Regions from separate parts of the Streptomyces sp. NPDC057137 genome, predicted to be linked through region 2. Evidence: riboswitches for the same ligand, from Rfam matches in the RefSeq annotation. Region 2 holds a riboswitch; the other holds the start of a gene.
What was found. A riboswitch is a leader RNA that binds a small molecule or an ion and turns the genes downstream of it on or off. The one in region 2 is predicted to bind thiamine pyrophosphate.

Region 1: linked by a shared signal. The riboswitch ahead of ACFT9I_RS17195 (thiamine ABC transporter substrate binding subunit) and the one ahead of thiO (glycine oxidase ThiO) in region 2 are both predicted to bind thiamine pyrophosphate.

Annotation. Positions count from the first base shown of each region.
Region 1 covers NZ_JBHUUW010000018.1:33,610-36,785, forward strand. Annotated here, with positions in the region: gene rlmN (23S rRNA (adenine(2503)-C(2))-methyltransferase RlmN) at 1-924, shown strand, start outside; TPP riboswitch at 980-1,104, shown strand; gene ACFT9I_RS17195 (thiamine ABC transporter substrate binding subunit) at 1,184-2,278, shown strand; gene ACFT9I_RS17200 (ABC transporter permease) at 2,419-3,176, shown strand, end outside.
Region 2 covers NZ_JBHUUW010000106.1:9,372-12,547, reverse strand. Annotated here, with positions in the region: gene ACFT9I_RS38530 (Rv2175c family DNA-binding protein) at 1-104, opposite strand, end outside; gene ACFT9I_RS38525 (NAD(P)/FAD-dependent oxidoreductase) at 151-1,314, opposite strand; TPP riboswitch at 1,479-1,593, shown strand; gene thiO (glycine oxidase ThiO) at 1,590-2,795, shown strand; gene thiS (sulfur carrier protein ThiS) at 2,792-3,028, shown strand; gene ACFT9I_RS38510 (thiazole synthase) at 3,034-3,176, shown strand, end outside.

The DNA of each region.
Region 1 (3,176 bases), on a different contig from region 2:
TGGACGGACATTCCGGCCGCCGCGCGCGAGAAGCTCGCCACGGAGCTGCTGCCCGACCTGATGTCCGTGGTCCGGCACATCTCCTGTGACGACGACACCACCCGTAAGACGCTGTGGCGGCTGCACGACGGCACGCTCGTCGAGTCCGTCCTGATGCGCTACCCGGACCGGGTCACCATGTGCATCTCCTCGCAGGCGGGCTGCGGCATGAACTGCCCGTTCTGCGCCACGGGGCAGGCGGGTCTCGACCGCAACCTGTCCACGGCCGAGATCGTGCACCAGATCGTGGACGGTATGCGCGCGCTGCGCGACGGCGAGGTCCCCGGCGGCCCCGCCCGGCTCTCCAACATCGTCTTCATGGGCATGGGCGAACCGCTCGCCAACTACCGCCGCGTCGTCGGGTCGATCCGTCGGCTGACCGACCCGGAGCCGGACGGTCTCGGCCTCTCGCAGCGCGGCATCACCGTCTCGACGGTGGGCCTGGTGCCCGCGATGCTGCGATTCGCCGACGAGGGCTTCAAGTGCCGCCTCGCCGTCTCGCTTCACGCGCCCGACGACGAACTGCGTGACACCCTCGTGCCGGTCAACACCCGCTGGAAGGTGCGGGAGGTGCTGGACGCCGCCTGGGAGTACGCCGAGAAGTCGGGGCGCCGGATCTCCATCGAGTACGCCATGATCCGCGACATCAACGACCAGGCGTGGCGGGGCGATCTGCTGGGGCGGCTGCTCAAGGGCAAGCGGGTGCACGTCAATCTGATCCCGCTCAACCCGACGCCCGGCTCCAAGTGGACCGCTTCACGCCCCGAGGACGAGAAGGCCTTCGTCGAGGCCATCGCGTCCCACGGGGTGCCCGTGACGGTGCGCGACACCCGCGGCCAGGAGATCGACGGAGCGTGCGGTCAGCTGGCGGCGACGGAGCGCTGAGCGCGGCGAAGGGGCCCCGTCGGGGCCCATGTACGCTGGGGTTCGAACGAATTACATATTCCGACAGGGGAGCGCCACAGCGCTGAGAGTGCGGCAGAGGCTCGAGAAGAGCCTCACGGTCGCAGACCCTCTGAACCTTGCCCAGGTCATTCTGGGTAGGAAGTTCGGTCATCACTCAAGCTGTTGCGCCCTGCCCTGCTCCGGTTCGCCGGCGCGGGGCAGGGCCGCGTCTTCTCCTGGACATCCCAGGAGGAATTCAGTGCGTACCACGAAGAAGATGGCGGTCGGCGCCGTCGCCGCCGCGCTGGGGGTCTCCACGCTCGCCGCGTGCGGCGGCGGATCCGAGGACTCCACGGCGTCGGACGGCGCGAAGTCCAAGAGCGTGACGCTCGTCGCCCACGACTCGTTCGCCGCCTCGGACTCCGTACTGAAGGAGTTCACCGAGCAGACGGGCTACACCGTCAAGGTGCTCAAGAGCGGCGAGGCCGGCGAGGCGCTCAACAAGGAGATCCTCACCAAGGGTTCGCCGCAGGGCGACGTCTTCTTCGGCGTCGACAACACCCTGCTCTCCCGTGCTCTCGACAACGGTCTGTTCACGCCGTACGAGGCGAAGGGACTCGACCAGGTCCGCGCCGACGTACGGCTCGACGACGCCAAGCACCGTGTCACCCCCGTCGACACCGGCGACATCTGCGTCAACTACGACAAGAAGTACTTCACCGACAAGAAACTGGCCCCGCCGCAGTCCTTCGCCGACCTGACGAAGCCCGCCTACAAGGACCTCCTCGTCGTCGAGAACGCCGAGCAGTCCTCACCGGGCCTCGGCTTCCTCCTCGGCACCGTCGCCGCGTACGGGGACGACGGCTGGCAGGACTACTGGAAGAAGCTCAAGGCCAACGGCGTCCAGGTCGTCGACAGCTGGGAACAGGCCTACAACGAGGACTTCTCCGGCTCGGCGGGCGGCAAGAAGGCGAAGGCGGAGCGTCCGCTCGTCGTCTCGTACGCGTCGAGCCCGCCTGTCGAGGTCCTGTACGCCGACCCGCAGCCCAAGGAAGCGCCTACCGGCGTCGCCGCGGGCACCTGCTTCCGCCAGATCGAGTTCGCCGGCCTGCTCCAGGGGGCGAAGAACGAGGCGGGCGGCAAGGCCCTGCTGGACTTCCTGGTGAGCAAGACCTTCCAGGAGGACATGCCGCTCAACATGTTCGTGAACCCGGTCGTCGACGGTGCGAAGCTGCCCGCGCTCTTCACCGACCACGGCGCCGTCGTCGACAACCCGGAGACGGTGGCGCCGGAGAAGATAGCCAAGAACCGTGACGAGTGGATCCAGTCGTGGTCCTCACTCGTCGTCAAGTAGGCGCGGAGGCCGCCCGGAAGGGCGAGAGGCCCACGGGTAAGGCTGCCGCCGCCGGTCCCGTCGTCCGACGACGGGACCGGGGAGCGGGGCGCGCGGCGCGCGTCGTACGGCGCCGGGGGAGCGCCGTACGGCTCTGCCTCATGGCCGTACCCGTCGCCTTCTTCGCGGTCTTCTTCGCCTACCCCGTCGCCGCGATCGTCGGCCGCGGGCTGAAGGCGGACGGCTCCTGGCACTGGGGCAGGTTCGGCGACGTGCTGAGCCGGCCCGACATCGGGCAGGTGCTCTGGTTCACGACGTGGCAGGCTGCGGTCTCCACCGCCCTCACCCTGCTGATCGCGCTCCCCGGTGCCTACGTCTTCGCCCGCTTCCAGTTCCCCGGCAAAGAGGTGCTGCGCGCCGTCGTGACCGTGCCGTTCGTCCTGCCGACCGTCGTTGTCGGCACGGCGTTCCTCGCCCTGCTGGGGCGCGGCGGGCTGCTCGACGAACTGTGGGGCGTGCGGGCGGACACGACGGTATGGGCGATCCTCCTCGCGCATGTCTTCTTCAACTACGCGGTGGTCGTCCGCACCGTGGGGGGCCTCTGGGCCCGCCTCGACCCACGTCAGGAAGAGGCCGCGCGAGTGCTCGGCGCCGGGCGGTTCGCGGCGTGGTGGCGCGTCACGCTGCCCGCGCTCGGCCCCGCCGTAGCCGCCGCGGCGCTGATGGTCTTTCTCTTCACCTTCACTTCCTTCGGCATCGTCCAGATCCTGGGCGGTCCGGCCTACTCCACGCTGGAGGTGGAGATCTACCGGCAGACCGCGCAGCTGCTCGATCTGCCCACCGCCGCCGTTCTGACGATGGTGCAGTTCGCCGCCGTCGGCGCGGTCCTGGCGCTGCACGCCTGGACCGTACGGAGGCG
Region 2 (3,176 bases):
AGCTGGCGTACACGCGTCACCTCGATATCGAGCATTTCGGCGATATCGGGCAGGTGGAGCCAGGCAGGGACGAGAGCATCGATCTTTGCGTCAATCTCAGTCACAGGACAAGCCTGCCATCCCGGACTGACAGTCGGAAGCCGAGCCGGGTCAGAGGGCCGTCAGTTTGAGCGGTACGGCGGGGTCGGCGGCACGCTCCGTGTCGATCCGGGCGCCCGACGCGACGAGCTTGCGGCCCTGCGCCAGATCGCGCGGCCTGCCGACGGCCAGCAGCGCCACCAGCGCCCCGTCACGCAGCCAGAGGACCGACCAGGCGGCGCTCGCCGGGTCGCCGCGCCACAGCAGGGTGTCGGCCCGCGCGTGATGGCCCGCGTACTGCACGAAGCGGCCGAACTGCTCGGACCAGAAGTACGGGACCGGGTCGTACGGCTCGTGCGACTCCCCGACGATGTCGGCGGCGACCGTACGTGGCCCCTGGAGCGCGTTGTCCCAGTGGTGCACCATCAGCCGCTCGCCGTAGCGGGCCGAGGGGAACGAGGCACAGTCCCCGACCGCGTACACGCCGGGCTGTGAGGCGCGCAGCCGGTCGTCGGCCGTGACGGCGCCCTCGGGGCCCGTCACGATGCCGGAGCCCGCCAGCCAGGCCGTGGCGGGTCTGGCGCCGATGCCCACGACCACCGCGTCCGCCGCCAGCTCGCGGCCGTCGGCGAGGACCACCGTGCCGGGTTCCACGGCTGCCACGCGCGCGTGGGTGAGGAGTTCGGCGCCGCTCTCCGCGTACCAGTGCGCCATCGGAGTGGCGACCTCGGCGGGCAGGGCGCCGGCGAGGGGACGGCCCGCGGCCTCGACGACGGTCACCGCGCAGTCGGCCTCCCTGGCCGCGGTGGTGAACTCGGCGCCGATCCAGCCCGCGCCGACCACGACGATGTGCCGCCCGCGGTCCAGGACGGGGCGCAGCCGCGCCGCGTCGTCCAGGGTGCGCAGCAGATGGACACCGGGCACGCCCTCGGCGCCCGGCAGTGTGATCGGCTCGGCGCCGGTGGCGATGACGAGCACGTCGTACGGAACCGGCCCCGCCTCCGTGTCCAACTCCCGGTCCCCGGGACGCACACCGGTCACTTCGAGACCCAGCCGCAGTTCCACGGAGAGCGCTTCGAAGTCCACGTCGAAGGCCGAACTCTCCGCCGTCCCCAGGAGGACGGCCTTCGAGAGCGGGGGCCGGTCGTAGGGCTGGTGCCGCTCGGCGCCGATGAGGGTGACGGGGCCGTCGTGGCCCAGTTCGCGCAGTGCCACGGCGGTCTGCACACCCGCCATACCCGCGCCGACGACGACGGTGCGCCGCTCGTCCGTCTGCTTCCGCTGCTCGCTCACCCGATCACCTTAAGGACCCGGCCGGGACGACGACTCCCTTACAGGGCGCGGGGACAGGGGGTTACGCTGACTCCCGAAGCACTTATCGGCAGTAGCGAACAAGAGACTTCACACCTCGCGGGAGCCCGCACGCAGCGGGCTGAGAGGGAGGCTGACACGGCCTCCGACCGTACGAACCTGATCCGGGTCATGCCGGCGAAGGGAGGAGCTGGACGCCCATGCGGTCATCTCATACCGACGTCCTCGTCGTCGGGGGCGGGATCATCGGCCTCGTCACCGCCTGGCGGGCGGCGCAGCGCGGACTCGGCGTCACCGTCGTCGATCCGGAGCCGGGCGGCGGCGCCGCGCAGGTCGCCGCCGGAATGCTCGCCGCCGTCAGCGAACTCGACCACGGCGAACAGACCCTGCTGGGGCTGAACATCGCCTCCGCGGGGCTCTACCCCGACTTCGTCGCCGAGTTGGAGTCGGTCTCCGGCCAGGACACCGGCTACCGCGTCTGCGGCACGCTCGCGGTCGCCCTCGACACCGACGACCGGGCGCAGCTGCGTGAACTCCATGCCCTCCAAAGGAGGTCGGGTCTGGAGTCGGAGTGGCTCACCGGCCGCGAGTGCCGGCGGCTGGAGCCGATGCTCGCCCCGGGGGTGCGCGGGGGTCTGCGGGTCGACGGCGACCATCAGATCGACCCGCGCCGGCTCGCGGCCGCCCTGGTGACGGCCTGTGAGCGGGCGGGGGTGGTCTTCCACCGGGCCTGGGCCGAGCGTCTGCGGGTGGTCCGGGACCGGGCCGCCGGGGTCGCCGTCGGCGGCGGCGCCGAACTCGGCGCCGACCAGGTCGTCATCGCCGGGGGCAGCCTCAGCGGGCAGCTCGCGGGCGTGCCGGACGACGTCCTGCCACCGGTACGCCCCGTGAAGGGCCAGGTTCTGCGGCTGACGGTGCCACGCCCGTACGCGCCGTTCCTGTCCAGGACGCTGCGGGCCGAGGTCCGCGGCAGCCACATCTATCTGGTGCCGCGCGAGAACGGCGAGCTGGTCGTGGGCGCCACGAGCGAGGAACTCGGCTGGGACACGACGGTGACGGCGGGCGGGGTGTACGAACTGCTGCGCGACGCCCACGAACTCCTTCCCGGCATCACCGAACTGCCGCTCACCGAGACCCGTGCCGGGCTGCGGCCGACCTCGCCGGACAACGCCCCGCTGCTCGGGCCGACCGCCCTGCCGGGGCTTCATCTGGCGACCGGGCACCACCGCAACGGGGTGCTTCTGACGCCCGTCACCGGTCAGGTGATGGCGACCGTGCTCACGACGGGCGAACTGCCCGACGACGCGCGGCCCTTCACACCGGGCCGCTTCTCCCCCGGCTTCGCGCCCGGCTCCTCGCCGGGCTTCTCCCCCGCCGTCTCCGTAGGTCAGGAGCAGCACGCATGACCGACACCACGCATTCGTCCGCGCGGGGATCCGTGACCGTCTCGGTGAACGGTGAGGCCCGGGTCCTCGCCGGCCCCGTCACCCTCGACGTCCTCGTCGCGACCCTCACGCCCGCCCCGTCGGGCGTCGCCGCCGCGCTCAACGAGACCGTCGTCCCGCGCGGGCGCTGGTCGGCCACCACCCTGTCCGACGGCGACCGCGTCGAAGTCCTCACCGCCGTCCAAGGAGGCTGAGCCCGATGTCCGACGACCGGCTCGTCATCGGCGACTCCGTCCTCGACTCCCGCCTCATCATGGGTACGGGCGGCGCGCCCAGCCTCGACGTACTGGAACGGTCCCTGATCGCGTCGGGCACCGAACTCACCACCGTCGCCATGCGCCG